DNA from 3 places in the Streptococcus oriscaviae genome. Region 3 is predicted to be linked to each of the others. Evidence: predicted binding sites of a transcription regulator. Region 3 holds the regulator's gene; each other region holds the start of a gene.
The links. Region 3 encodes CtsR, which represses protease genes until heat stress. Its sites were predicted from a motif close to TTGGTCAAAAAAGGTCAAANA; they were not measured.

Region 1 (10,369 bases), 850 kb from region 3:
TTACCAACAATGTTGGAACGCCCGATGACCACCGCATTTTTACCAGTCAAATCCACCTGGTACTCTTTGAACATTTCCATGATGCCTGCTGGCGTGGACGGCACCATGACCGCGTGACCAGACCAGAGTTTACCCATGTTGGTTGGATGGAAGCCATCCACATCCTTTTCCGGTGAAATGGCAAAGAGAACCTTTTCTTCATCGATATGGGCTGGCAGTGGCAATTGTACCAAAATCCCGTGCCAGTCCGCATCTTGGTTATAGGTTTCAATCATAGCCAAGAGCTCTTCTTCCGTTGTGGTTTCCGCTAAACGGACAACCTGACTCTTGAAGCCAGCGGCCAGAGCGGACCGCTCCTTATTTCGGACGTAGACCTGACTAGCCGGATCTTCTCCCACCAGAATCACTACCAAACCAGGAACGATTCCTTTTTCTTCCTTCAACTGAGCGGTCTTTTCAGCCAAGTTCGCCTGCATTTTTGCTGCTAGAGCTTTACCATCAATTATCGTCATCTTATGTGTACTACCTCCCGTTCACTTCCATTATACTAAAAAACAGAAAAACTTCCCATCTTTCAGGAAAGTTTTTTACATCGTTAGGTCGCACAAGGGCTTCATGCTTATAGAACTTTGGACAAAAAATCTTTGGTTCGCTCTTCCTTTGTTTCCTCAAAAACCTCTTTAGGGCTGCCCGTTTCAACGATGAGGCCGTCATCCATGAAAATGACACGATCCGCCACTTCTCGGGCAAATCCCATCTCATGGGTCACAATAACCATGGTCATCCCAGATTTGGCCAAGTCCTGCATAACACTCAGAACCTCTCCTACCATCTCAGGATCCAGTGCGGAAGTTGGTTCATCAAACAGGAGAACATCCGGATCCATTGCTAAACCACGCGCAATAGCAATCCGCTGCTGCTGACCTCCTGACAGACTTTGTGGAAAAGCTGTCGCCTTATCAGGCAAGCCCACCTTATCAAGCAATTCAAAGGCGATTTGTTCGGCCGCTTCTTTGGACATCCCCTTGGTCTTAATGGGAGAAAGAGTGATATTTTCTAGAACAGTCATATTCGGAAAAAGGTTAAACTGTTGAAAGACCATCCCCATTTTTTCCCGCATTTGGAAAATATCGTTTGCCTTGTCAGTAATATCTACCCCCTCAAAAGTGATGGTTCCCTCCGTTGGCACTTCCAATAGATTCATAGTTCTGAGCAAAGTAGACTTACCCGATCCAGACGGTCCGATAATCACCACTACCTCTCCCTGGGCAATTTCAAGGTCAATTCCCTTTAACACCTCATTTTTCCCGAAGGATTTATGCAAATTTTTAATCGAAATAATACTACTAGACATAGCTGTTCTCTCCTTTATTCAGTGATTTTTCAAAAGCTTGAATGCCCAAAGTCAAGATGCTCGTCATCATCAGGTAGTAAAAAGCTGCAAACAAGAGGGGCGTTAAGGTCAGGTAGGTGGTCGTAGAAACCGTCGTTGCCCCATTCCATAATTCCATCACCCCGATGGTAGACAGGAGGGAGCTATCCTTCAAAATGGTTACAAACTCATTTCCTAAGGCTGGAAGAATGTTTTTGATGGCTTGAGGCATAATGACATAGCGCATGGCCTGTTTGGGGCGAATCCCTAGTGAATAGGCCGCTTCTAGCTGTCCCTTAGGAACTGCGTTGATTCCAGCCCGCACCGTTTCTGAAATATAGGCACCCGAATTCATGGAGATAATGATAATCCCCGGAATCAGACGTGAGAGATCCACGGCTAGGACACCCAGCTGAAAAGTTGGTGCCACAATGTGCATGAGGGCAAAAGCTATCATAATTTGCACCACCATAGGAGTGCCACGGAAAATCCACACATAGATATTGGCCAGCCAAGCCAGTGGACGGAAGCGGCTTCGTTGAGCAAAGGCCAACAGCACACCAAGAATGCTGCCAAAAACGACCACCAACACTGCAACTAGAATAGTCACAAGCGCTCCGTAATTAAAATAATCCCAGTATTTTGGAAGAAAAGAAAAGTTCATGTAAATTCTCCGTTTTTTCAATGTAGGTTATACTATACCATTTTTTGTATAAAAATGCAACAACAAGTGATAGAATATTCATTTTGTTCAAAAAAAAAAGATTGACAAGACGGTTGTCTTGTCAATCTGAGCATCTCTCTGCTCGTTCCACTGTTTCTTAGTACAAGAGCTCGTAGATTTCCATTGCAATCAGGTCAATGCTGTCAAATGTGTAGGTTTCACGCGCAGCAACATCCCGCAAGGTAAATACAGAACCATTCTCTTCGTCATAGCTATAAGCTACCTCTGCAACAACAACACCTTCGCGTTCAAAGTTGCGTTTCAAGGTACCGCCATCACTAGCCATGGCCTCCAAGCGGTTAATAATTCTCACTAAATGTGATTCCATATCTATTCTCCTAATCCTTAGTATAAGCGTATTTTATCACATTTTTCATAAAAAGTCATTTTTTTACTCATAAATTCCACTGATTTACTAAAAAAACTTCACAGCGTTTTCAATATTTTTCTTCTCTCCTTCTTCGTGTTATAATAGGGATAAGATTATTTGAAAGGGGTTTCTATGACGAGGATTCTCACCCACTTCCACAAACAAGACCGACGAAAACTAATCATTCTGCTGTTGGCTGTCTATACGCTTGTTTTTGCCTTTTTAATGCCGGACAGACACTTGCTGGTCGAACAATATCTAGCACTGTTGCTCCATCAGACCTATCTGATTCAGGATGCCTTTGTCACAGCTGGTTTTGCCGCTACCTTTTTCAATGTTGCTCTGCATTTTTTCGTTGCCTATTATCTAATGAGTCGAAATGAGCGCAGCAAAATTAGCGGTCTTCAGATTGCAGCCATTGGCATTTTTATAGGGCATTCCTTTTTCGGAACCCACATACTCAACATTGTCCCTATTCTAGTAGGAACTGTCCTCTATGCCCATTGGACTCACCAGTCCTTCAAATTGTTTACCACGGTGAGTTTATTTGCAACTGCAACGGCTCCTCTGGTTTCTTTTGTTGCACTCGAACCGGGATTGTCAATAGGCTCTGTCCTTGCCGCTTGTCTGGTTGGTATCCTATTAGGCTTTATAGCCCCGCCTCTGGCAGAACACTATTTGAAGTTTCACAATGGTTTATCCCTCTACAACTATGGTTTTACAACAGGCTATATGGCCATGTTTTTTGTCCTAGCCTTACCTTATCTGGGCTGGGAAACCCAACTGACCATCAATTTGCTTCAGACAAACAGCCATATTCTGCTCACTTATTTCTCCATCATCTGGGCGGGATTTGCCCTTTTGGTGGTGAAAAACTTTCGTGAAGCCATTCAGCATTATCCCAAGCTGTTGAAAAGCTCAGGTCGCCTGCCGGATGATTTTGTAGCAAAATACGGTATTTACAGCACGCTTCTAAATATGTGTTGCAATAGCGGGCTCTACTTGCTCATCATTCTTCTCTTGGGAGAGCCATTGAATGGGCCTGTACTTGGAGCCTTGTTATCCTTCTTTGGCTTTAGCGCCTTCGGTAAGCACACCAAAAATTGCCTGCCCGTTACCCTCGGCATTATGGCCGCTTGCCTGCTCTTGGGACAACCACTGACAGGCATTCGCTTCCAACTGGCCTTCTTTCTAGGCAATGGCCTAGCCCCCATTTCTGGATTTTATGGCATGACCTATGGATTCATTGCAGGCTTCCTTCACTACAATCTGACCAGTCTAGCTTTTGGACTTCATCAGGGCATGAGCCTATACAACAACGGATTTACGACGGGACTGGTTGCCGGCTTCCTCTTTCCGATTATCGAAAATATTCAAGATCACAAACCTAAATGGACACAGCTGCATTGGAGAAAAAATGTTAAACGAAAAAAATAAAGCAACTCGTATCATGAAAGAAATTATCAGTTATTTTCTGGACAATGACCTCAATGATTTTTCGATGGATTTTCATATCAAAGATGGGGTTTTCTACCTCTCCATCGAGGCCCCTTGCCAGCAGAAACCGGCTAACTTCGACCAACTTGTTGAAGACTTGCAAACCGAGCGACAGCTAGAGGTTGATGAGTATTTCAATGCCCTGCTGGGTAGCCACAGCCATCATGACTATAGTTTTTTGGGTAAAGCCATTGATAAAGCCCTAGGAAGCTATAAAGATGGCAAACTCTTTTTAGAGATTTGGCGCTACGAGCAGCACTAAGCACTACTCTCTAAGCATGTTGTTGCAGTCCCTTTGCAGGATTCACCTGCAAGGGGAATTTTTGTAGCAGATTCTTGCAATTTACCCAAATCTTGTTATAATTAAGATATATCTGACCTTTATTGACTATTGGTCTTTATTCCAAAGAAAGAGGTAAACCGATGCTTTGTCACAATTGTAAAATCAACGATGCAACTATTCACCTTTACACCAATCTCAACGGAAAACAGCAACAAGTCGACCTCTGTCATAACTGCTATCAAATCATGAAGACCGACCCTAACAATGCCATTTTAAAAGGCTTGGGCGATTTGTCCAATCCAAACAATATGGATCCTTTTAGTGAGTTTTTCAATAATTTGGGAGGCTATCCTGGAAAAACACCTGCTGGCAAGCCCCGCAACCCGACTCCACCCACCCAGTCAGGAGGAGGAAACGGCCGCAATAATGGAGGAAATCAACAACCGCCGCAGCGTCCAAATGGTCTTTTGGAAGAGTTTGGCATAAACGTTACCGAAATTGCCCGCCGAGGCGAAATAGACCCTGTTATCGGTCGCGATCAGGAAATCACCCGTGTCATTGAAATTCTCAACCGCAGAACCAAGAACAATCCTGTTCTTATCGGCGAACCCGGAGTTGGTAAAACAGCTGTTGTCGAAGGACTAGCCCAGAAGATTGTCGATGGAGCTGTTCCGCAAAAACTACAAGGGAAGGAAGTTATCCGACTGGATGTAGTCAGCTTGGTACAAGGAACTGGAATCCGCGGTCAATTTGAAGAACGAATGCAAAAGCTGATGGAAGAGATTCGCAACCGCAAGGAAGTCATTCTCTTTATTGACGAGATTCATGAGATTGTCGGAGCAGGTTCTGCAGGTGATGGCAATATGGATGCGGGAAATATCCTCAAACCAGCCCTAGCACGTGGAGAAATGCAGCTAGTCGGTGCTACCACTCTCAATGAGTATCGCATCATTGAAAAAGATGCCGCTCTGGAACGTCGGATGCAGCCTGTCAAGGTAGATGAACCAAGTGTAGAAGAAACCATCACCATCCTCAAGGGTATCCAAAGCAAGTACCAAGACTATCACCATGTCAAGTACACCGATGCTGCTATTGAAGCTGCTGCCGTTCTTTCCAACCGCTACATTCAGGATCGTTTCTTGCCAGATAAGGCCATTGACCTATTGGATGAAGCAGGCTCTAAGATGAATCTGACCCTCAACTTTGTCGATCCAAAAGAACTGGACCAACGCCTGATTGATGCTGAGAATCGCAAGGCTCAGGCAACCCGAGATGAAGATTATGAAAAAGCTGCTTATTTCCGTGACCAAATTGCCAAATACAAGGAAATGCAAAAAGCAACCTTGAGCGAAGAAGATACCCCGCTCATCACCGAGAAGGAAATTGAAGCCATTGTAGAGCAAAAGACCAATATCCCTGTCGGTGACCTTAAAGAAAAAGAACAGTCACAGCTAATCAATCTAGCTAGCGACCTCAAGGCTCATGTCATCGGTCAAGATCAGGCAGTCGATAAGATTGCTAAGGCCATCCGCCGTAACCGTGTCGGTCTTGGTGCCCCTAATCGCCCTATCGGCAGCTTCCTCTTTGTGGGGCCAACGGGTGTCGGAAAGACCGAGCTTTCCAAACAACTGGCCATTGAACTCTTTGGTTCAGCAGATAGTATGATTCGCTTCGATATGTCTGAGTATATGGAAAAACACGCAGTGGCTAAACTGGTTGGAGCCCCTCCAGGCTACGTTGGCTACGAAGAAGCTGGTCAGCTGACAGAAAAAGTCCGTCGCAACCCTTACTCTCTCATCCTTCTTGATGAGGTTGAAAAGGCACATCCGGACGTCATGCATATGTTCTTACAAGTTCTGGATGACGGCCGACTAACAGATGGTCAAGGCCGTACCGTCAGCTTCAAAGACACCATTATTATCATGACTTCCAATGCTGGAACAGGTAAGGTGGAGGCTAGTGTTGGTTTTGGAGCGGCTATGGAAGGCCGGAGCCAATCTGTTCTTGGCCAACTCAGCAATTTCTTTAGTCCTGAATTCATGAACCGCTTTGATGGTATTATCGAATTTCAACCGCTCAGCAAGGAAAATCTCCTGCAAATCGTTGATCTCATGCTGCAAGATGTCAATAAACGTCTAGCAAGCAACGGTATCAGCCTGCATGTGACCGACAAGGTTAAGGAAAAACTGGTCGACTTGGGCTACGATCCAAAGATGGGAGCTCGTCCTCTTCGTCGAACCATTCAGGATCAAATCGAAGATGCCGTCACAGACTTCTATCTGGAGCATCCAAACGAAAAAGACCTTCGGGCTGTGATGAATGCCAAAGGGGAAATCCTTGTCAAAGCCAGCCAGAAAAAACCGGTCGAAACCAGTGCATAAGATCATCATAACATATTCCTAGATTGCCTACCTATGGACAGAAAGGAGGCTTATCATGACTGTATCACAATTTATCTTTGACCTCTATCAAGCATTCTTTTGGCCTCTGGCCTTCATCCTAGGACCACTTGGACCTTTTGGAGCCATGGTTCTTCTTGGAGCTTGCTATGCTCTGTGCTTCTATTGCTTCAGAAAACCCTTTGGCAAAGCTAGTCTAGGCAAACGCATTCTTTTGCTTCTAGCCTATGCGATTTTGACTCTCTCTGTACTTTGGCTCTGCGGGCTCATCGGAAGCCTTATCTGGATTAGTCAAATAGGCTAATGACTGGTGTCCTCATTCCCTATCCTTAGTAGGGGTGGACAACTGACAGAAAAAGAACCCTGTATCCGAGTGATTCAGGGTTCTATTTTTGTGAAGATTATTCTCTTGAGATGTGAGATTGGAGTTTACAGAAGTAGAGTACGCCATCTTCCAGTGTCATTTCCAGATGCCCAGACGCAACCAAGTAATCCAGATGAGCCATTGTTTCGCCACTAGCAAACCACTTCTGTGGTTTTGGAAGCTCATCCCAGTTGGCAGCCTTAATGCGCCACTTGATACGCGCCGATACATCACGGACGGTTACTCGCTCCTCATCGGCAATAGAATCGAGAATTTCTTGCATCCGCTCAAAATGATGGTCTACCAGTTCGTCAATCCGCTTCACATGATCTGTAATCAGCTGGCGGTGTCCTGGAAAGAGAAAACGCAATTTCATCTGGCGCAAAGTTGATAGGGTTCTCATGTAGGTCTTGAGAATATTTGGATAATCCCAGCCCCAGAAAGTTATGTTGGGCGTAATAGGATCCAAAACCGTATCCGCACTAAACATAATTTCTTTTTCCCTGTCATAAAGTCCGATATGACCTGGTGTATGCCCAATCAAATCCACCACTTCAAAATCAAAGTCCCCAACCTGAACATGACTTCCAATTTCAAGAACTTGATAAGGAACTGGGCGATCGAGTTTGAAACGAAAACCTGGATTGTCTTCAATTGCCATCTCTTCTTCTGAAATTCCGTAGAGCGGTCTAAAACTGCCTAGCAACTCCCAGTATTCACCGCTGGCCATGGCATTGAACAAATCACCATCTACCTTCCCAGCAAAGATACGGGCCCCCGCATCATAAAAGAGTGTGGCAAGACCTGAATGGTCTGCATGAAGATGGGTAATAATCAGATCAACGTCTTTCATTTGAATGCCCAGCTCATCCAAACCTGCCTGCATATCTGCTAAGGATTCTGGCTGATTATAGCCAGTATCAATTACTAGGGTTCGGCCTTCTCCTTTGATAACGTAAGAATGAATCTCTCGCAGAGGACTCTTGGGCAAGACAATGGGAAAGGTGTAGATGTTAGGATAGATTTCTCTCATGCCTGAATTCTCCTTTGAAAAGGCTTCTTTTCTTCATTATAGCACAGGTTGATAAGCGAAAAATCTTACAATCCGTAATGCTTCCCATAAGAAAAAATTATGGAAAAGTGGTATAATGGCAGAGCAAAGTAAACATACAAACACAAGGAAATACTGCTAAGAGGAGGGTTCGGATGACACAAGCTACATTTGGTGAAAAACAAGATGGAGTGACCTACAAGCACCGCTACGGAGTTTATGCCGTTATTCCTGATGCTGCCCATGAACATATCATTCTAGTTCAAGCACCCAATGGGGCCTGGTTCCTTCCGGGAGGAGAAATCGAAGCAGGCGAAGATCATCTAGCTGCCCTAGAAAGAGAATTGCTTGAAGAACTCGGATTTACGGCTGAAATCGGCTGCTACTTTGGACAGGCAGATGAATACTTTTACTCCCGTCATCGAGATACCCACTACTACAATCCTGCCTATATCTATCAGGTAATCAGCTACCAAGAAGTGGGCAAGCCTCTTGAAGACTTTAACAATCTGGCCTGGTTCTCAATCGACGAAGCGATTGAAAAACTCAAGCGGGGCAGCCACAAATGGGGCATCGAACAATGGAAATTGCAAGAAATTTCCCACAATAGCTAGTCAAATCAACTCAAGCGTGCTATAATATTCACAAACGAAGGAGGTAGCACATGAAAATTATCAACACGACAAATAGCCATTCCCAACTCGTTCAAAATCAACTCGCTAATACAGATGCTTTTCTGGTAGAAACCTATTCTGCAGGAAATACAGATGTCATTTTCACTCAAGCACCTCGTCATTATGAACTCTTGATTTCTAATAATTATCGCGCCATTCAAGATAGTGAATTAAAGAAGATTCGTGACTTCTTCCTCCACCGCAAGATTGATGCCAAAACCATCAATCCAGCCGCCATCCAAACCATTCACACAGACCGGTTGGTGGAGATGTCTATTCCAATCATCACTCCCTCATCCTAACAAAGCTGGAACCTGTTCCAGTTTTTTTTATTGAAAAAAACCGGAGTTGCTTCCAACTCCGGTGCTAACTTAATTATTTAGCTTCAAAACCTGCTGCTACTGCCTCAGGGAAGTTTTCTTCTACCACATCTGCACAGTGGTTACAGATACGCACACCATAGCTACGCTCTGTAACACTGGTATCAATGCGACGGCAACGTTCACAAACCTCACCTGCTGCACGTTCTACGACAAAAGCAAGATCTTCCAACACCAAGGCTTCTGCAGGAGCAGCCTCTGTCAGGAGGGTCAATTCTGATACAATCAGCAACTGAGCCAAGTCTGTATGAAGGCTTTCCAAGAAGGCCTTAGTTGTGTCTGAAACATATACACTCAAGTGAGCTTCTAAGGACTTACCGATAATCTTAGCATCGCGGGCTTCTTCCAAGGCTTTTTGAGCTTTTGTTCTAAAGGTCATGAAGTTTTCCCACTCAGCCAACAAACCTTCTTCATTCACGAAAGTTTCTACCTCTGGGAACTCTGCCAACTGGACAAATTCTTCCGCCTCATGCTCCAAGTATGACCAAATTTCCTCAGCTGTATGTGGCATAATCGGAGTCAGTAACTTAGTAATCTTCACTAAAATATCATAGAAAACTGTCTGCATCTGACGGCGAGCCACTGATTTTGCACCTTCGATATAAACAACATCCTTAGCAAAATCCAGATAAAAGGCAGACAAGTCAAGGGTTACAAAGTTAACCACAGCCTTATAAATAGCCATAAAATCATAGGCATCGTAGGACTTACGGATGTGGTCTACCAGCTTGTTAAATTTAACCAAGGTGTACTGGTCAACTGTGCGCAACTGATCGTAGGCTACTGCATCCACTGACGGATTGAAATCCGATGTATTGGCCAACAAGAAGCGCAGGGTATTGCGGATTTTACGGTAAGTTTCAGAAACTTGCCCTAAGATTTCCATTGATACGCGTACATCATTGGAGGTGTCAACAGATGTAACCCACAAACGTAGGATTTCCGCACCGAACTGCTTCTCCACATCACTCGGTAAGATGGTATTTCCCAGTGATTTAGACATTTTGAGCCCTTTTCCATCAAGGACAAACCCTTGGGAAAGAACAGACTTGTAAGGAGCATGCCCATTGACTGCAACAGAGGTAATCAGAGAAGAGTTAAACCAACCACGATACTGATCTGACCCTTCCAAATAGAGGTCCGCAGGATAGGCAAGATTGTCACGAGCATTCATGACACCGTTCCAAGAAGAACCTGAGTCAAACCAAACATCCATGATGTCGCTTTCTTTGGTAAACAAACCATTCGGTGAACC
Region 2 (10,369 bases), 270 kb from region 3:
TCTTTGTCGAAGACAGAAGTTTGTTGGAAAAAACAGATAAAATTCTTATGATTCCTGATTACATTGCCTACAGATTGACAGGAAAGATGACAGGAGAAGTGACCAATTGGTCAACGACCCAATTTATGAACCTTGAAACACGCACTTTTGACAAGGAGTTGTTGGAAGTGATTGGTATCGAGACTGGCAAGTTCCCTGATTTGATTGAAGCGGGTGGTTTCATCGGTCGGTTAGAAGTAGATGGATATGATCTACCAGAAGCACAAGTGATTGCAGTTGGCACACATGATACCGCTTCGGCCGTTGTGGGGGTTCCAGCGACTAGCGAGAACTGGGCCTATATTAGCTCAGGCACCTGGTCTTTGATAGGTATTGAATCTAAGCAGCCTATCGCCAATCAAGACAGCTATCTAGCCAATTATACAAATGAATGGGGCGCTTATCAGACATACCGATTCCTCAAAAACATTACAGGTATGTGGTGTGTCCAAGAAATTGCACGCCTGACAGATTATCGCTATTCCTTTAAGGAAATGGCAGAGCAGGCAGCCCTTGTTGAGCCATTCCAGCAAGAGATTGATTTGAATGACGATCGATTCACTAATCCTGAAAATATGATAGAAGAAATCAAAGAGGCTTGTCGTGAGATAGGGCAAAAAGTGCCTGAATCTATCGGAGAACTGGTTATGGCTGTCTATTCCAACTTAGCTAAGGCCTACGGACGAGAATTGAAGCAAGTTGAAGCATTAACTGGCCAGACCATCGATTGTCTTCATATCGTAGGTGGTGGCTCTAACATCAGCTTGCTCAACCAGCTAACCGCCAACGTCATCGGAAAAGAAGTGATTGCAGGACCAGGAGAGGCAACTGCAATTGGCAATATCCTAGTCCAGATGATTACGACAGGGGAGTTTGAAAATCTCCAAGAAGCTAGACAATGGTTAGCAGAAACATCTGAATTTGAAACATTTATACCACAACTGTAAGGAGAAAGAAATGAACGCTGAACAATTGAAACAAGCATATCAAGTTGCCAAAGAACGTTATGCATCTATCGGAGTTGATACCGATGCTGCTCTAAAAAAACTTCAAGAAATCAAGATTTCCATGCATTGCTGGCAGGGAGATGATGTTAAAGGTTTTTTGACCCCAGAGGGTGAGTTGACTGGCGGAATTATGTCAACGGGAAATTATCCAGGGGCTGCTACCAGTCCAGAACAACTCCGCAAGGATCTAGAAAAAGCCTTTAGCCTGATTCCCGGTCAGCACAAACTCAACCTCCATGCGATTTATCTGGATACAGATGAAAAGGTAGATTTGAATAAAATTGAACCAAAGCATTTTGAAAAATGGGTGACTTGGGCTAAAGAACAAGGTTTGGGACTTGATTTTAACCCAACTTTCTTCTCACATCCGATGATGAAAGATGGCTTCACCCTCTCTCACCCAGATAAAGAAGTCCGTGATTATTGGATTGAACATGGCAAACGTAGCCGTAAGGTTGCTGAGTACATGGGGAAAGAACTTGGTCAAGTGTGCTACAACAACTTCTGGGTGCCAGATGGCTTCAAAGACAATCCAATTGACCGTCTCAGTCCTCGCAAGCGTTTGATGGAATCCTTGGATGAAATCTTCGCTGATCAGGTGGATGAAAGCTATACGCAGGATGCGGTAGAAAGCAAGCTCTTTGGTCTTGGTGCAGAAGCCTATACTGTTGGTTCACATGAGTTTTACATGGGATATGGCTTGACCCGTGGAAAAATGATTTTGTTGGATGCGGGACATTTCCATCCTACTGAAGTCATTTCAAACAAGTTGTCATCTTTGGCTCTTTTTGGAAAAGGCATTATGCTCCATGTTTCTCGTCCCGTTCGTTGGGATTCTGACCATGTTGTCATTATGGATGACGAATTGCAAGATATCGCTAAAGAATTGGTCCGCAATGATTTGTTGGACAAGGCAGTGATTGGACTAGACTTCTTTGATGCGACCATCAATCGAATTGCAGCTTGGGTTATCGGTACACGCAATACTCAAAAAGCTCTATTGAAAGCCATGCTTGAGCCTACTCAAGATTTGAAAGATATGGAAAATGCCTTTGATTTCACCTCCCGTTTGGTCTACACAGAGGAGCTGAAAGATTTCCCATATGCAGATGTATGGAATTACTTCTGCTTGCAGAATAATGTACCTGTTGGCTTGGACTGGTTAACTGAAGTCCGTCAATACGAAGAAGATGTTTTAAGTAAACGAAACTAGAAAGAGGAACATGATGACAAAATTTATTGATTCACCCTATGTAGAAACCATGCGAGAAGTGACTTACCAGTCTTATCTTCGATACTGGGATGAGCGAAATGGTGGCAATGTTTCCTGCCGGTTAACCGAGAAAGAAGTGAGCTTTTATGAAGATGTGCATGAAGTCAAATCCACGCATGAACTTGGCTTTGATGCATCAGCATTAGCAGGTCAGTATTATCTTGTTACAGGGACAGGTCGCTATTTTAGAAATGTGACCAAGCAACCCCTACTTGATTTAGGATTGGTCAAAATTTCTGAAGATGGTCACCATTACGATATTGTTTGGGGATTTGAAGATGGTGGACGACTAACCTCAGAGTTTCCAAGTCACTTGATGAGCCACATTGAACGCCTGAAAGTTAACCCTGAACAACGTGTTGTCTTCCATTGTCACCCAACCAACTTGATTGCACTTACCTTTACTCAGGACTTGGATGAGCGTCATCTTTCACGTTTACTTTGGAAGATGCAGGCAGAATCGCTGGTTGTCTTTCCTGAAGGAATTGGGCTCATTCCTTATATGACTCCAGGTACAACAGAGATTGGACAAGCGACAGCAGAAAAAATGGCTGATTTCTCGGCTGTTATCTGGCCACATCATGGACTCTTTGCTTCTGGTGTCTCTCTTGATGAAACCTATGGCTTGGTGGAAGTCATTGAAAAAGCAGCCATGATTTATAGCCAAGTCGGAGCACAGGGTGGTGTCATCAAGCAAGAAATCACAGACCATGAACTGAAAGAATTGGCTGCACGTTTTGGTGTAACACCAAAGAAAGGATTCTTGTAGGACTTGTTCTAGAGAAGATGGGGTGCCTCTTCTAAGAAACCGTTGGTCCACTTTGATCCTTAAGGAAATCCGTAGCCGAAGTTCCAAAGTTTTGTCAATAGGGTGTCAGAAAAAATTGAAATTCTTTTATTTTTAAGTGAAGTCTGCTTTTTTCAGTATATACAAGCAATATAAAACGAAAAGATCTCTAGAGAACACTTGCAGCATCTGTATTTTTACAGTACAATATGGTAAGCTTTTAATGAGATGTTATGTGCTGAAAGGAATCCAAATGAACACAAAGGATTTTTACTGGGTTCGGGAACCAGAAAATTATCAGATTTCGGATACAGAAATTAGAATCACAACCCAAGCTCATACAGACTTGTGGCAGAAGACCTACTACCATTTTGTCAATGACAATGCTCCCCTGCTCTTGATGGACACGGAGGAAGAGTATTTTTCCTTTACGGTTAAGACGGATTTTTCCAATAGCCATACTCGTTTTGATCAGTGCGGTGTAGTAGTCTATCAGGATTCGGAAAACTGGATTAAGGGCTCGATTGAGTATGAAAATGAAGATTTTCAACACTTGGGCAGCGTCGTGACCAACCATGGCTATTCCGACTGGGCTACCCAGGAAATTCCTGCCTCCGTCAAGTCCATTTATTACCGTTTGAGCCGACGCGGCAGTGATTTTTGTATTGAAAATTCCAAAGACGGTGTCCATTTTGAGCAAATGCGGGTCTGCCACCTGCAGGAAGGCAGCGGTAAGATCCATTTCGGCATCTATGCCTGCTCGCCAGAAGACTCTTCCTTTGAAGCCGTCTTTTCGGAAATGAGTTTGACAGACTGCAAGTGGCTGGCCCACGATGGCCAGCAGCCAGATGAAGCATAGCTAAATCGGGCTATGCCTACCTTCGGTAGGTGTTCCTAAGGTATGCTGATGCTGAGCCGGATGACATAAAAAGGTTGCCCTTAAATGAAGCTGCCGACCGAGGAGATTTCCTCCCTCGTTGGTTACAGCGAGGTCGATGCCTTCAGCCGTGCCTTTAACAAGTGGACAGGCATGACGTTAACGAATTATAAGAAACAGTTCCCTCGTTAATGGTTGAAAACGTTCGTAAAAATCTAACGAAAGAGCAGTTTATTCTGTTCTTTTTTAGTATTTCTTTTGTTTTATACGGATTTATGGTAGAATAGTTAAAAATCAAAAGAGGTGTAGTATGAAAGCAATTATTACAGTAGTTGGTAAGGATAAGACAGGTATTGTTGCAGGCGTTGCAACCAAGGTTTCTGAATTGGGGCTCAACATTGATGATATTTCTCAAACCGTTTTGGATGAGTATTTCACCATGATGGCAGTGGTATCTTCAGAAGAAAAGAAAGATTTCACCCTGCTACGCTCAGAGTTGGAAGCCTATGGTCAGAGCCTGAACGTGAAGATCAATATCCAGAGCGCAGCCATCTTTGATGCTATGCACAATCTGTAAGGAGGCCTTTCATGGATATTAGACAGGTAAAAGAAACCATTGACATGATTGAGGAGCAGAATTTTGACATCCGTACCATCACCATGGGTATTTCGCTTCTCGACTGTATTGATGCAGATATTGATAAAGCAGCTGAAAAAGTCTATCAAAAAATCGTTACCAAGGCTAAGAATTTGGTTGCCGTCGGTGACGAAATCGCTGCAGAGTTGGGGATTCCGATTGTAAATAAACGGGTCAGCGTGACCCCTATTGCCCTGATTGGTGCAGCAACGGATGCGACAGATTACCTTCCATTGGCTCACGCTCTCGACAAGGCAGCCAATGAAATCGGCATTGATTTTATCGGTGGCTTTTCAGCCTTGGTACAAAAAGGGTACCAGAAGGGGGATGAGATTCTCATCAACTCTATTCCGCAGGCTTTGGCTCAGACTTCTAAGGTCTGCTCCTCTGTCAATATCGGCTCCACCAAGACCGGTATCAATATGACTGCCGTTCGGGATATGGGGCGGATTATCAAGGAGACAGCTCAGGCTTCTGATATGGGTGCGGCCAAGCTGGTGGTCTTTGCCAATGCGGTTGAAGACAATCCCTTCATGGCAGGCGCTTTCCACGGTGTCGGTGAAGCAGATGTCGTTATCAATGTCGGTGTTTCTGGCCCAGGAGTTGTCAAACGTGCCCTTGAGAAAGTGCGCGGTGAGAGCTTTGATGTGGTGGCGGAAACCGTTAAAAAGACAGCCTTCAAGATTACCCGTATCGGTCAGTTGGTTGGAACCTTGGCTAGTGAGCGCTTGGGTGTCAAGTTTGGTATCGTTGACCTCTCCCTTGCCCCAACGCCAGCGGTTGGAGATTCTGTGGCGCGTGTCTTGGAAGAAATGGGTCTGGAAACCGTTGGTACACACGGAACGACAGCTGCACTTGCCCTCCTCAATGACGCCGTTAAAAAGGGTGGGGTTATGGCTTGTAACCAAGTTGGCGGCCTTTCAGGTGCCTTCATCCCTGTATCTGAAGATGAGGGTATGATTGCGGCTGTCCAAAATGGTTCCCTCAATCTGGAAAAACTGGAGGCCATGACAGCTATCTGCTCGGTTGGCTTGGATATGATTGCCATCCCAGAAGATACCCCTTATGAAACCATCGCGGCCATGATTGCGGACGAAGCGGCTATCGGGGTTATCAACCAAAAAACCACTGCCGTTCGGATTATTCCAAAGGGTAAGGAAGGGGACATGATTGAATTTGGCGGTCTTTTGGGAACAGCCCCAGTCATGAAGGTCAACCAAGCCTCATCTGTTGACTTTATCAATCGTGGCGGACAAATTCCTGCCCCGATTCATAGTTTTAAAAACTAAAATGAGAAACGATTGCCGTCAGCAATCGTTTTTTGATATACTAGAAGAAGAGAAAGAGGAGGAGTTTATGACAGAAACAAGACTGTATATTTCGCGTCACGGTAAGACCATGTTTAATACCATCGGTCGCGTTCAAGGCTGGTGTGATACCCCTTTGACGAAATTCGGAGAAGAAGGAATCCGTGAATTGGGTCGTGGGTTAAAAGATGCTGGTATTCCTTTTAAAAAGGCAGTTTCCAGTGACTTAGGACGGACTGTGCAGACCATTACCATTGCCCAGAGAGAGTTGGGCATCCTTGGGAAAATTCCTTATTACCAAGACAAGCGGATTCGGGAGTGGTGTTTTGGTAGTTTTGAGGGCATGTATGATGCGGAGCTATTTAACGGAGTTCTGCCTCGTATCAGCGGTATCGTAGATGCTTCAACCATGAGTTTTGAAGAAATTGCAAACGGCATTCAAGAAGCCGATACAGCGGGCTGGTCTGAGTCCTGGGAAGTGTTGAGCCACCGTATTTTGACTGGTTTTGAGTCTATCGCTCGCGATCTGGAGGCCCAGGGTGGCGGTAATGCTTTGGTTGTCAGTCATGGGATGACGATTGCTACTTTGGTCAATCTTTTGGAGCCAAACCGTCCAACCAATCTAGCCTTGGACAATGGTTCCGTTACAGTTGTGCGATACGAATCAGGTCGCTTTACCATTGAAGCCGTCGGAGATTTGTCTTACCGCCGTAGAGGAGCAGAGTTGCTTGCGAAGAAATGAGACTAGCTGGAGGGAGTTTTCCCCCAGCTTTTTTTTTTGAAAAAAAGTCAAACAAACCTATTGACCTTCACTGACCAATAGTGTATAATAGTCCTCGTAAGGTAAAAGACCTTACAAATTTTAAGATTTAAAGGTCAGTAAAAGTCAAAATTTGATTCTTCTTTTTATAAGATTGGTCAATTTTGGTCAGAAAAAGACCCAGGGAGGTCCTATGATGAATGACGCACATCGACACTAGCGTATTTTTTTAACAAACAAAGGTCAATAATGGTCAAACAAAAAACAAGGAGAAGCTACTATGAACAATAATTTCAACAACTTTAACAATATGGACGACATTTTCAACCAACTTATGGGAAATATGGGCGGCTACAATACGGAACGCAGACGCTATTCTATCAATGGCCGCGAAGTGACACCAGAAGAGTTTGTCTACTATCGCCAAACAGGTAAGCTCCCACAGAGCGAGCAAGCCCAAACGCAGGAAACTAAAGGAAATGTCAAGCCAGGTGGTATTTTGGCTAAATTGGGTCGCAATCTGACAGAGGATGCCCGTGAAGGCAAGTTGGATCCAGTCATTGGTCGGAATAAGGAAATTCAAGAAACCGCCGAAATTCTAGCCCGTCGTACCAAGAACAATCCTGTTCTGGTTGGAGATGCGGGTGTCGGAAAAACCGCCGTAGTAGAAGGTCTGGCTCAAGCCATTGTCAACGGTGATGTTCCAGCTGCTATCAAAAACAAGGAAATTATCTCTATTGATATTTCAGGTTTGGAGGCCGGAACCCAATACCGCGGTGCTTTTGAAGAAAACATCCAAAATTTGGTCGATGAGGTCAAAAAAGCAGGCAACATCATCCTCTTCTTTGATGAAATTCATCAGATTTTGGGTGCAGGTAGTACAGGAGGGGATTCAGGTTCCAAAGGTCTGGCGGATATTTTGAAACCAGCACTTTCCCGCGGAGAATTAACCCTAATCGGGGCAACAACACAGGATGAGTATCGGAACACCATCATGAAAAATGCAGCTCTAGCGCGCCGCTTCAATGAAGTCAAGGTTAATGCTCCATCTTCTGAGGATACCTACCAGATTCTCAAGGGGATCAAACCTCTCTATGAGGCTCACCACAATATCGACCTTCCAGATTCTGTATTGAAGGCAGCGGTGGATTACTCGGTTCAATACATTCCTCAACGCAGTTTGCCAGACAAGGCCATTGACTTGATTGATGTAACTGCTGCTCACTTGGCAGCTCAGCACTCTGTAACAGATATTAAAACGCTTGAAGAAGAAATTGCTCAAGCCCGCAATCGCCAGACTCAGGCTGCTGAAAAAGAAGACTATGAACAAGCGCTCAAGGAAAAAGTCCGTATTGATAAGCTGCAAGCGCAGATCGACAACCATACAGAGAGCCAGCGTGTCGTAGCTACGGTCAACGACGTCGCTGAGGCAGTTGAGCGGATGACAGGGATTCCAGTATCGCAGATGGGGGCATCCGACATTGAGCGCCTCAAGGAGATGAAGTCACGTCTTGCTGCTAATGTCATCGGTCAAGACGATGCGGTTGAAGCTGTATCACGCGCCATTCGTCGGAATCGTGCTGGTTTTGATGAAGGCAACCGTCCGATTGGCTCCTTCCTCTTTGTCGGCCCGACTGGGGTTGGGAAGACTGAGCTAGCCAAACAGTTGGCTCTGGATATGTTTGGCTCAAAAGAAGCCATCATCCGTCTGGATATGTCTGAGTACAGCGACCGAACAGCGGTATCTAAGCTTATTGGAACCACCGCGGGTTATGTGGGCTATGACGACAACTCCAACACTTTAACCGAGCGTGTGCGCCGCAATCCGTACTCGATTGTCCTTTTGGATGAAATTGAAAAGGCAGACCCGCAGGTTATTACCCTTCTGCTTCAGGTACTAGATGACGGGCATTTGACAGATGGTCAGGGTAACACCGTCAACTTCAAGAACACTGTCATTATTGCAACCTCAAACGCAGGTTTTGGTTATCCGGCAACCGCTGAAGGAGATGGTGATATTATGGAGCGGATTGCCCCTTACTTCCGTCCAGAATTTCTCAACCGTTTCAACGCAGTCATTGAATTCAAGCACTTGGACAAAGAAGACCTCAAAGCCATCGTTGATCTCATGTTGGCACAGGTTAACAAGACTTTGGCCAAGAAGGAAATTGAATTGAAGGTAACAGAAGCAGCCAAGGCCTATCTGATGGAAGAAGGCTACGATAAGGCCATGGGAGCTCGCCCGCTTCGCCGTGTGATAGAGAGTCAGATCCGTGATAAGGTGACAGATTTCTATCTTGACAACATCCATGCTAAGCGACTTGTAGCAGACATGGTGGATGGACAGCTAGTCATTCAGGAAGAGCTGGGGAACTAAAAACACTAGTCTGGACCTTTCCAGACTAGCGTTTTTTTATGAGAAATATAGCAAGATTAGTCTTTTTGTCTATGGAAACGATAGCCGAATCCACAAGCTACAAAAAGCAAGACTCCAAGGAAACTTAACCAAATGGTTGAGGATTGTCCTGTCTTTGGCAGGACTTTTTTAGGTTCAACAGTTGTAGTTGAAGAACTTGGTGTCGGTGGGGTTGTTGTTTCCTCCGTAGAGGTTGTGGTAGAAGCCTCCTCAGTGGTCGTAGTTGTCGTAGATTCTTCGGAGGTTGTAGTGGTTTGTTCTTCTGTTGTGGTCACCGTAGTTGTTTCTTCGGATGTCGTAGTGGACGGTTCTTCAGAAGTAGTGGTCACCGTAGTTGTTTCTTCGGATGTTGTAGTAGACGGTTCCTCAGAAGTAGTAGTAACCGTAGTTGTTTCTTCGGATGTTGTAGTAGATGGTTCCTCAGAAGTAGTGGTCACCGTAGTTGTTTCTTCGGACGTTGTAGTGGACGGTTCCTCAGAAGTAGTAGTAGAGGTGGTTGTTGTAACTTCTGTCGTTGTTGTCGTTGTTGTTGTGACAGGTGTGTGGCTGTTTTTGATTGTAAAACCAGTTGAGCTGTCACCTGTTATTGTTTTTTCGTATCCTGCTGGGACAACTTCATCGACAGTGTAGTTGATTTTTACGCCTTGTTTATAGACATCTAGATTGGTAAATTCCCCTTTCCAGTTGCCGTCTGCATCTACTGTCACCTCCTGGCGGTCGACTTCTTGACCATCAGACTTTAAAATAACAGTAATCTTGTTTGGTCGGCTGCCATCTAGGTTGTTGCTATCCTCCCAAATTTTGTTAAAGACAATCTTGGTTTTTTCTGGCTCGTGCTTGTTGGTGATGTTCAAGCCATCATAGACAACAGTGTAGCCGGTCACCTCTTCTTCTTTGACAGAATAACGGATTTCGGTACCATTTTCGTATTTTGGTAGGTTGGTGAACTGGTAGGCCCATCCAGTAGCTTCAGTAGCTGTTGTGGTCTGTCCAGTCGGCTGTCCATTGGCCAGTAGGTGGATGGTGATAGACTGAGGACGCAAGCCGTCCTGGTTCAGGTTATCATCCCAGGTTTTCTTACCTTGGATAGAGGTTACAATCCGTTTGTTGGTAATTGTCTTGAAAGCCACTCGAGTAATGGAGCCGAAATCGGAAGGACTGATACTAATTTCTTTGTTTTCTAGTTCATAGCCTGTAGGTGCCTTCTTTTCACGAATGGTGTAATTATCTTTCAATAATCCATTGACAGAAGCAATTCCGCTCTCG
Region 3 (10,369 bases):
ACGCACTGCCATGGGCAACCCCTACATTTTCAACCAAATTAACCACTACCTTGAAACAGGAGAAGTCCTGCCCGACTTGACCTTCGAAGACAAACTCAATGTCGCCTACGAACACTTGAGCCGACTGGTCAATCTCAAAGGCGAGTCCATCGCCGTCCGCGAATTTCGTGGTCTGGCACCTCACTACCTACGCGGTACAGCGGGAGCAGCAAAGATCCGCGGAGCCGTTGCCAAAGCTGAAACCATGGCCGAAATCCAAGAACTCTTTGCCCAAGCCCGCGAAGCTGCTCAGACAAAACGAGTTCACTCATCATAAAAAGTCGCTGGAAAATTCCAACGACTTTTTTCTACGACCCGCTAATTGCCGGTCTGTTTTGCTTTCAAACGATAGGTTTTTTTCGGCTTTTTCTTCGGAACTCGCTCCACTCCCGCCTCCTCCACATATTCTCCATATTTACTAAGGAAATTGTTGTGGAGGATTTTTTTATCCGGAGAAATGAGGTTCACCAAGTCTGTCGCCGCATAGATGGTAAAAGGAGTCTGCAGGAGATTGAGGAAGGTCGGGTTCCACTTCATCCGCCCCTGAATCCGCTTGATAGAAGTCATGACAATTTCATAATGGTCAAAAGCGAAATCCTCGGCCGTCAGGAGCTGACCTTGGTAGCTGCACTGAGCTTTTTTAAAGTCCACATCAATGACAATCGGCTCTCTGCCATCTTCACCTGCCTGCACCAAATCCAAGGCCTGACTAGGCAGGTAGACCAAGTGGGCAATCGTCATGACCCAGCCACGCGGATCGCGATTGGGATCCGAAATGGTCAACAGCTGCTCGATATGATGGCGAGGCAGATCCAGCCCTGCTTCCTTCTTGATTTGCCGCTGACAGGTCTGATAGGCATCTTCGTCGCGCCCGATAAAGCCGCCGACTAAGGACAGCTTGTGTTGGCAAGGGTGAGCTGCACGGCGAATAAGAAGAAGCTTAATCTGTCCATCGACAAAACTGTAAACCACCATGTCCGCTGTCACACTAGGCTTTTCAAAACGGGGAGCATCTTGCTGTTTGTACCAATCCAAAAACTCGGCTTCTGTCGCCACTCGCTCAAAATATTCCTTATCTGATAGACCGACCGGCCGAGTCATCTTAGGCCCCCTTTCTCTCTTTTACCGCCTTAGACCACTGGTACCAACCTACGATTGAGTTGATGGTCCAGACAAAATACATCGCAGCCATCTGAAGATTGCCGCTATCTGGCCCCATCCACCAGAGGTAGATAGAAAAGAGGTTGGTCGCAATCCAGAAGACCCATTGCTCACGGTAGAGATAGCTTTGAAGAAACTGCCCTGTCCAGTTGGTACCATCTGTAATGGAGTCACGGAAAGGACGGGCTGCTCCGATAGACTGGTAAATCAAACCGAACGTTCCCCAAACCAAGACAGTAAAACAAAGCCATTTAATCCAACCAAAGAAGTTCAATTTGCGGGTTGCGAATTCGGACACCTGCGGCTCCTCTTTCTTCTCACCTTTCACCCGATCTGCCAGCCAGAAATACAGACCAACCGGCTGCATGACGATGAAAAAGATGGCCGTCATAACTTCTCCATAAAACATATTTTGGAAGGACAAGGCAAAGTAGACTACGTTGCTCAAAAAACCAAACAGATAGTTGCTGGCACGGCCTTCAGCTACCAAGATAACACAGAGGTTTCCGGTCCATGCAGTAAACAAGCCCATCCAGTCATTGCTGCCTGAGGTAAAATGCAAGACAATGGGTACACTTGACAGAACAATCAGGTAGAGCCACTGAAAAAGGCTACGCCCTACAAACAAATCATTGTAAGCTGCCTTAGCCACTCCACTAAATCCCATCTGACGGGCTACGGCAAAGATTTTTCCTATATTCTGCGGCACTTCTTTAAAAGATTGCAACAGGTTGTTCTTACGATTTTCCAAAGTAGTCATAATTTTCTCCTTATTTCATTCAAAGGGAATCCCTAGTCAAACCACTTGTCTGACGGTGCGAATTCGTTGTAGATGGTGTCAATGAGCTGGATAGCCTGGCTGTAATTTTCTGCATAGGAGCCACCGATAAAGGCCACCGGTGTATGAGGATGATTTTTTGCCACCAATTCTTTCAAGTGTTCGGTGAAGGCATGGCGGATTTCACTATCAGCCATGGTCATATCCCGATAACCATCATCAATATAAGAACCCGTCGGCAAAACAAAGATAATCAAGGCCCATTTTTCACTCTTAACCGTGTCCGCACAGAGAGAGTGGAAAGAGCTGGAGGTTTCACCGATATAATAATCATAGTAGGCCTCTGTCACCGTAGCATTGGTATCTGCAATCACCAGACCACGATTGGTATCCGAGTCAATCAGGTTGGAGGTCTGGCGATACTGGCCTGTCAAAAGGTAGTTGTAGTCTTTCCCCGTCAACTCATCATCGCGGACATTGTAGCGTTGCTGGTAGTGGCGAGAATATTCCAGAGATACAGGACAGGAATAATAGCGGCCCAAATCCCTGACCAAGGTTGTCTTCCCATTTGAGGCAGACCCCAATACTAGGACGTTCTTGGAGAAATGGCGACGGAAAGGCTTGGCAATTGAGTTCCAGTACTTGGCTGGATTTTCTCGAATCAGTGTGGCAGAAATTCCAAAATTGCGCTCGGTGCAAGAAGCTCTGTACCCTCGGCTTCTCAACTCCTCTGCGTACTCTTCCTCTGACACATAAAAGACCAACTCTTCGTCTGAGCTCAAGGTTATCAAGTCTGTCAAAGCGGCCAACCACGGTTTCCAACCATGAGGGTAAGGCGGAATCCCTTCCTCATCTAGCTTAAAGACGGACACCAAACTCTCGTCGTTAAAGGTTTCGCGGATATAGCGGAAGCGCTTCTGAAGCCCCAGCCCAATCTGTTGCCCGCGATCATTCTGATAACCTGAAACAATGACAACGGCGCGGTCGCATTCCCGCTTGGCCCGTTGAACTAAGTCGATATGCCCCTTGTGCATAGGTGCAAAGGTGCCGAAGATAACGGCTACTGTTTTTTTCATAGTGTACCTTTTTATTATTTTTTATATTTTATATCATACTACTTGTTTGAGAGAAAGTCAAGGGTTTTTTATATTTTTTTATAAAAAGGTTGTAAAAAAATGAACCAAGCTAAAAACTTAGTCCATCTTTTTTTCAAAACGGAAAAATCGGGAAATCAGATTGGATCTTGGATAACATCCATCCACATCACTTTCTCCATTCTAGTCCTGACTCGTCACTGTAAAGGTCAGCCTACCAGACTTAACCCCTACTTTCAGGATAGAGCCTGCTTCCAACTCCCTTTTCAGCAACATCTCTGCCAACGGATCCTCCAGCTTGGTCTGAAGAAGCCGGCGAAGCGGTCTTGCACCCATTTCTGGATCATAGCCTTCTGTTGCCAACTGTTTGAGTGCTGAAGGCTGTAATTTGAGCTGGATGCCTTTTTCGGCCATGACTCCAAGAAGCGGTGCCACCATAACCTTGACCACCTCCTGCATATCCTGCTCGGACAGACTGTGAAAGACAACCTTTTCATCAATCCGGTTGATAAATTCTGGACGATAGGCCTTCTTCAATTCCTCAAAAATCCGCTTTTCAACATGTTCCTGACTGCGAGAAAGGTCAAGAGCCCCGAACCCAACTGTCTTGTCATCTCTTAAAGCCGTCGCCCCCAAGTTAGAAGTCATGATAATCAGGGTATTGGAGAAATCTACCTTACGCCCCTTGCTGTCCGTCAATTGACCATCGTCTAAGACTTGCAAGAGAATATTAAAGGTATCCGGATGGGCCTTTTCCACCTCATCAAAGAGGAGAACCGCATAAGGCTTGTTGCGAACTTTTTCTGTCAACTCGCCCCCTTCTTCATAGCCCACATAACCAGGAGGGGCTCCATTCAAGCGGCTGGCCGCAAACTTTTCCATATACTCACTCATATCAAAGCGAATCAAGGCAGCTTCATCATCAAACAGCACCTCCGCCAGTGCCTTAGCTAGCTCGGTCTTTCCGACACCTGTCGGCCCCAAAAACATGAAGGAACCGATAGGACGGTGGCCAGTTCGAATACCTGATTGATTGCGACGGATGGCACGGCTGACCGCTGAAATGGCTTGGTCTTGTCCAATAACCCGCTTATGGAGTTCGCTTTCCAAGGATAGATATTTCTTCGCATCTGTCTTACTGAGTTTGGATACAGGAATCCCAGATAGGCGACTGAGAGTCACCAAAACATCATCTTCTGTCACAGCCAACTGGCTAACGGGTCTTTGAATGTCCTCGGTTTCTTTAATCAAGAGCTGGCTGACCGTCTTATATTTTTTAGACATCAGAGCCCTGTCAAGAGCTGTTAGTTCTCCTTCTGCACCTTCTGACTTGATACGATTTTGGACAGTAGCGCTGGCTTCATCCAGCAAATCAATAGCCGAATCGGGTAGGTTCTTGCTGGTCAGATAGCGCTTGGCATAGGTTACAGCAGTGACTAGCGCCTGATCTGAAATGATTACCCTGTGGTGCTTCTCGTAGGCCGATTTGAGGCCACGCAAAATAGCGATACTGTCTGCCACACTTGGTTCTTCAATGCTCACCTTAGCAAAGCGGCGGGCTAAGGCCGCGTCTTTTTCAATGTGCTTTTGGTATTCGTCTTGAGTGGTTGCCCCGACTGTTCGTAGACTGCCACGCGCTAGAGCAGGCTTGAGGATATTGGCTGCATCCAACGTAGAATCAATTCCTGAACCAGAGCCCATGATGGTGTGGAGCTCATCGATGAAGAGGATGACTTGCCCGTCTTCTTCAATATCGTTGATAATATTGTTCATCCGCTCTTCAAAATCCCCACGGAAACGAGTACCTGCAATGACATTCATCAAGTCCAGCTCCAAAACACGCATTTTGGATAGGCTAGATGGAACTTCCCCATCTGCTACCTTTTGAGCCAATCCCAATGCTAGAGCAGTCTTTCCGACACCGGCATCCCCAACCAAAACAGGGTTGTTCTTGGTCTTACGGGAAAGAATTTGAATCATGCGAGAAATTTCTTCATCTCGACCAATCACAGGTTCAATCTGCCCCGCTCGCGCCAGAGCTGTCAAATCGCGGGTATAATCTTCCAACCCACCGCTCTGAGCTGTCGGTGGCATCCCCATCATATTGGCCATACTTGGCTGCTTGGACTTGCCTCCCTTCATGAGGGCGCGGATGGCCTTGAGGTGTTCCTTGCTAAAACCCGCCTTGGCTTCCAAATTCTTTCGCAAATCAAGAAAACGCACCTTGTCATCGGAGTCTTCAAAATGAAAGCCCACCTTGTCCAAAATCTGCGAAGCAATGGTCCGCTTGTTTAGAAGCATAGCCATAAAGAGGTGCTCTGTTCCCAACTGCTTCGCCTTCACAACCTCACCAATCTGCCTTGCAAATTGAAGCGTTTCCTCCAAGCGCTTAGACGCTGGCAAAATGGTGACCGCTTCTAGCTCTTCACGGTAGACTTTTTCTGTCACGACATAGGCTGCATGTTCATAGTCTTCAACATCGGCAGGGTACTCCACCAGAGTGGACCCTGCAATAGTATCTGGATTGATAACAAAAGCCAGCAGGATGTGCCAGGTTTCTAAAAAATCACAGCTATATCGCTGGGCAATCAGTTGCGCGTCCTCAAACGTCCGCTGCAAACCACTTGAAAATTTCATATTAGTCCTCTTTCCTATCTAAACGGCGCAGGATTTGACGCATCATCCGCGCTCTTACTTGGTTGGCCTCCCTGCCTAACACCTCATCGCTACTAGTTGCTAGAAGGAGATTGCCCTCTCTTTCCGTCATCAAACCTTCATCAAACAATAGCTGCAAAATATCTGTAAAGACTGTTGCAGATAACTCGTCGCCCATATTCTTAAGCAAATCGCGAACTAGTTCATGCTTGTCTGAAAAGGTAATTCGGCCAATACGAATATAGCCACCACCACCTCTTTTACTTTCGACAATATAGCCTCGGCTAGCTGTAAATCGGGTCTTAATCACATAGTTAATCTGACTGGGCACCACCTCGAAACGACTGGCCAATTCACTGCGTCGCAACTCAGCAACATTAACCTGTTCCAAAATGGCCTTGATATGTTCTTCAATATAGTCGGATGTATTTTTCATCGCCATAGGACTCGCCTCTTTCTCTGACTTTCTTTGACTATTGTACCCTAAAACGGCAAATTTTAAAAGTAAAAGCCTCGCACCCCATCCTCGTAGCGAAATCTTGCTTTCCTCCGTCTTTTTTCCTATAATAAAAAGAAAACCTCCAAGGAGACTACAATGACATTTCAAACCTTAACTCAAGATTTTACCGCCCTTACTCCTGCTCAAGCACAAGAATTGCTTCAAAAACAAGATGGAGGCATCCTATTTTTAGGTCGCGCCACCTGCCCTTACTGCCAGCGGTTTATTCCAAAACTACACCGTGTCGCACAAGACAAAAAATTGACAGTCCACTTTCTTGACACTAGCTCTCCAAGTCCAGAACTTCAAACCCTACGTGAACACTATCAGGTTCCAACCGTTCCAGGCCTCTTGGTCGCAAAACCAACTGGCGTCCAAGTCCGCTGCGACTCCAGTATGACAGAGGAAGAGATTGCGGAATTTGTCGGGGTTTAATCACTAAATAAAAAAGACAAACACCAATTACGATGTTTGTCTTCGTCTAAAAAAGCCAGATGGCTTTTTTAGTTTATTCTCCTTTTGATTTGCGGCGGCCTAGCACATAGCCTCCGCCCAACATGAGACCAGAACCCAACAATAGGAGCAAGGCTATATTTTGTTCCGTTCCTGTTGCTGGTAAAATGCCTTTGACAAAGTTTGTTACTGGATTTCCTGTTGCAGACTGGCCAGCAGCAAGAACTTGCCCATCTTTACCATCAACTCCCTTAGCAGGAATCCCTGTATCTGCCCCGTTGACAATCCAGTTGCCGTTGCTTCCGATTTCAATCGTTGGCGTCTGACCGTCACGGCCCGCTTCTCCTTTTGCCTTGGTTGTCGTTAACTGGCCATTGATAACCCAATAACCGTCTGCATTGATTGCGATGACCGGACTTGAACCATCTTGGCCTGCTTGTCCCTTATGGACACTGACTTGGCTACCATCAGAGAAAACGATTAGAGTATTACCGTCTTTGTCTAGTTTGGTTTCAACAATCGATAGAGATTGGCCATCTTTTCCATTCTGACCGGTTGCACCATCTTGACCTTTAGGCCCCTGAGCTGGTTTTCCTGTGTCAACACCATTGACAAACCAGTTGCCATTGCTTCCAATATGAATCTGCGGAGCCTGAGCATCTGCTCCCTTGTGGATGGTTAAACTGGTACCGTCTGAGAAGATTACAACCGTATTCCCATTGGCATCTAACCTTGTTTCCTGTACAGTAATGGATTGACCGTCTTGACCTGATGTCCCTTGTGAAGGCTTACCAGTGTCCACACCATTAACAAACCAATTGCCGTTGGTACCAATCTCTACCTTAGGAGCGGTCGCATCTTGGCCTTTTTTGACTACGACAACACTCTTGTCTGAGAAGGTGATAACGGTGTTGCCATTCGCGTCTTCCTTGCTTTCAAGGATGGTTAACGGCCTAGCATCTTCTCCCTTATTAACTTGCATACTCGTGCCATCTGAGAAGGTTACGATTGTATTGCCCGCTGCATCTTGACTAGTGCTAAGGATAGTGACAGAGGTGCCATTGGTACCGTTTTGTCCGTCTGTCCCCTTCTTGATGGTCACTTGACTATTATCCGAGAAGGTAACAACTGTATTCCCAGCAGCGTCAAAATCCGTTGCCGTTACAGTCAATGCTTGAGCATCTGCTCCTGCAGGGCCTTGTGATGGTTTACCAGTATCTACACCATCAATAAACCAATTGCCATTGGCACCGATGGAGAGTGTTGGAGCATCTTTTTTGTATTTTGCATAATAAGTAAGGTCTTTCTTGACGCCAGTTGCCAGAATGGTGGCATCATCCACAAGGTTAGTCGTGTGATCAGCATACCAGCCAAGGAAGGTGTAGCCAGGTTTAGCTGTTGCTACTGGAAGACTACCGCCTACGAGATTAGTGACAGCCGAGCCATTTCCTTCCACCGTGTAGCTAACTACCGGCTGGCCATTGATAGTTCCCTTTTCTTCATCTGTTGCAAAGCTGACTGTGTAACTCGGAGCTTCATAAACCGCTTCTAGGATAATATCGGCCGTAATACGCGTATTTCCAACTTCCTCACTGCTATATATCACATCACTTTGATTGATTCGCCAGCCCTTGAACTCCCATCCATAGGCTTTTTCATCAGCTGATAGGGTTGGCTCTGTCAACGCATTGGAATAAAGACCAATGGTGTCATTGAAGAGCGCACCCTTAAAGTAAACATAGTTGACACCAGCCTGCGTATAAAGGGAAGCTACATCACCTCCTTGGTACCAAATACGGTAGTGGACTGGGTTCCCAAGTTGATCCACATCAGCAGTGCCTCCAGGGAAAGTGCCTCGCTTACTGAGCGCAAGGATTCGTTTTGATTGACTTGCCAAAATCCAGTTTAAGTTCTTAATTTCTGAGTCAGAAGTCAATTGGACAGAAACCGTCATCTGTGGCTGAACCGTTGCTCCCACAGCAAAAGGCAAGGCTGTTAGATCATTGGCAGACAAGGTTATGGTGTAGGTTCCGACTGGCAAATTAGGCACAGCAAAATAGCCCCCAACCCCAGTTGCGGTATTTCCTGTTTCACCGGAGTACACAACTGTCCCATCTGCGGCTTGTACGGTTACTGCAATCCGATTGAGATAAGCAGACTGGCTCCAGGCTGGCTGTGTTGCCGAAAATCGGCCGTTAGGCTGTTGGACAAAGCTCCGAGCCTGTTCGTTGGTAAATTGTTTGACAAAGCCACGAATTTCGGCAGCCTCCACACCTATCCAGCTCCCAAGACTAATCAATGCTACAACAAAGCTAATAAACAACTTCTTGTTCATACATTCCTCCTTTTCTATATGTACCATACTACATTAGAACAGGTATAATTGCAACAAAATTTTATTTACATATTATTTCAATATTCTCGGAAAATTCCTTGAAATTTTCATTTTGCTGCATCAAAAAACGAGCTGCTTTGAATGCAACTCGTTAGTTTTAGTGCAAATTATTTACCAAGCGCTGCGGCCATGGTTGCAGCTACTTCTGCTTCAAAGTCGTTTGAAGCTTTCTCGATACCTTCACCCACTTCAAAGCGAGCAAATTCTACTACTGAAGCATTTACTGAGTTCAAGTAAGCTTCAACTGTCTTGCTATCGTCCATGATGTAGACCTGGGCAAGAAGAGTGTAAGCTTGGTCAACCTTGGTGTTGTCAAGAAGGAAGCGCTCCATCTTACCTGGGATAATTTTGTCCCAGATTTTTTCTGGTTTGCCTTCAGCTGCCAATTCTGCCTTGATTGCTTCTTCAGCTGCCGCAATCACTTCGTCAGTCAATTGAGCTTTAGAACCGTATTTCAAGAGTGGCAAGGCTGGTTTGTCAACCATCGCACGGCTTTCGTTATCTTGCTCAATCTTGTGGTTAAGCTGTGCCAACTCGTCTTTCACAAACTGCTCATCCAATTCTGTGTAAGAAAGAACAGTTGGTTTCATCGCAGCGATGTGCATAGATACTTGTTTAGCAAGCGCTTCGTCACCACCCTCAATAACAGAGATAACTCCGATACGGCCACCGTTGTGTTGGTAAGCACCAAATGCTTGAGCGTCTGTTTTTTCGATAAGAGCAAAACGACGGAATGAGATTTTCTCACCGATAGTTGCTGTTGCACTAACATAAGCTTCACCAAGAGTTTCGCCGCTTGGCATTACCAAAGCAAGTGCTGCTTCGTTGTCAGCTGGTTTGCCTTCTGCAATCACTTTTGCAGTTGCATTAACCAAGTCAACGAATTGAGCATTTTTCGCAACGAAGTCTGTTTCAGCATTCACTTCCACAACTGCTGCTACATTTCCGTTAACATATACACCTGTCAAACCTTCAGCTGCTACACGGTCAGCCTTCTTAGCTGCCTTAGCCATCCCTTTTTCACGAAGCAATTCAATCGCTTTTTCGATGTCACCGTCAGTTTCTACCAAGGCTTTCTTAGCGTCCATAACGCCAGCACCTGATTTTTCACGCAATTCTTTTACAAGCTTTGCTGTAATTTCTGCCATGAGTGTTCTCCTTTTTCTTTTATAAAATAAGGGGCCTGGGCACCGCCCCGCCCCTTTAGGATTCTTTTTTGGGCTTAGCCCGAATTTCTGATAATTACGCGTTGTCGCCTTCTACAACTTCAACCAATTCTTCGATTGATTCTGCAG

Region 1: INT76_RS03780 (ATP-dependent Clp protease ATP-binding subunit) is a predicted target of CtsR. The motif match lies at 4,335-4,355, and genes of this name have one in related genera.
Region 2: INT76_RS09490 (ATP-dependent Clp protease ATP-binding subunit) is a predicted target of CtsR. The motif match lies at 6,927-6,947, and genes of this name have one in related genera.

The regions. Positions count from the first base shown of each region.
Region 1 is NZ_CP073084.1:751,084-761,452, forward strand. Features, by position in the region: gene INT76_RS03750 (bifunctional methylenetetrahydrofolate dehydrogenase/methenyltetrahydrofolate cyclohydrolase) at 1-512, opposite strand, end outside; gene INT76_RS03755 (amino acid ABC transporter ATP-binding protein) at 620-1,354, opposite strand; gene INT76_RS03760 (amino acid ABC transporter permease) at 1,347-2,036, opposite strand; gene INT76_RS03765 (DUF1797 family protein) at 2,194-2,424, opposite strand; gene INT76_RS03770 (DUF1576 domain-containing protein) at 2,599-3,903, shown strand; gene INT76_RS03775 (hypothetical protein) at 3,884-4,225, shown strand; gene INT76_RS03780 (ATP-dependent Clp protease ATP-binding subunit) at 4,387-6,627, shown strand; gene INT76_RS03785 (hypothetical protein) at 6,683-6,949, shown strand; gene INT76_RS03790 (MBL fold metallo-hydrolase) at 7,047-8,042, opposite strand; gene INT76_RS03795 (NUDIX domain-containing protein) at 8,216-8,674, shown strand; gene INT76_RS03800 (DUF1827 family protein) at 8,725-9,036, shown strand; gene ileS (isoleucine--tRNA ligase) at 9,110-10,369, opposite strand, start outside.
Region 2 is NZ_CP073084.1:1,877,730-1,888,098, forward strand. Features, by position in the region: gene rhaB (rhamnulokinase) at 1-986, shown strand, start outside; gene rhaA (L-rhamnose isomerase) at 997-2,259, shown strand; gene rhaD (rhamnulose-1-phosphate aldolase) at 2,273-3,088, shown strand; gene INT76_RS09465 (DUF1349 domain-containing protein) at 3,360-3,965, shown strand; gene INT76_RS11190 (helix-turn-helix domain-containing protein) at 4,050-4,175, shown strand; gene INT76_RS09475 (ACT domain-containing protein) at 4,294-4,560, shown strand; gene INT76_RS09480 (PFL family protein) at 4,572-5,909, shown strand; gene INT76_RS09485 (histidine phosphatase family protein) at 5,977-6,669, shown strand; gene INT76_RS09490 (ATP-dependent Clp protease ATP-binding subunit) at 6,968-9,064, shown strand; gene INT76_RS09495 (Cna B-type domain-containing protein) at 9,121-10,369, opposite strand, start outside.
Region 3 is NZ_CP073084.1:1,605,048-1,615,416, reverse strand. Features, by position in the region: gene dusB (tRNA dihydrouridine synthase DusB) at 1-316, shown strand, start outside; gene INT76_RS08230 (NUDIX domain-containing protein) at 358-1,140, opposite strand; gene pnuC (nicotinamide riboside transporter PnuC) at 1,142-1,960, opposite strand; gene INT76_RS08220 (AAA family ATPase) at 1,993-3,054, opposite strand; gene INT76_RS08215 (ATP-dependent Clp protease ATP-binding subunit) at 3,256-5,709, opposite strand; gene INT76_RS08210 (CtsR family transcriptional regulator) at 5,711-6,169, opposite strand; gene INT76_RS08205 (DUF6568 family protein) at 6,323-6,661, shown strand; gene INT76_RS08200 (PL29 family lyase N-terminal domain-containing protein) at 6,735-9,014, opposite strand; gene tsf (translation elongation factor Ts) at 9,182-10,222, opposite strand; gene rpsB (30S ribosomal protein S2) at 10,317-10,369, opposite strand, start outside.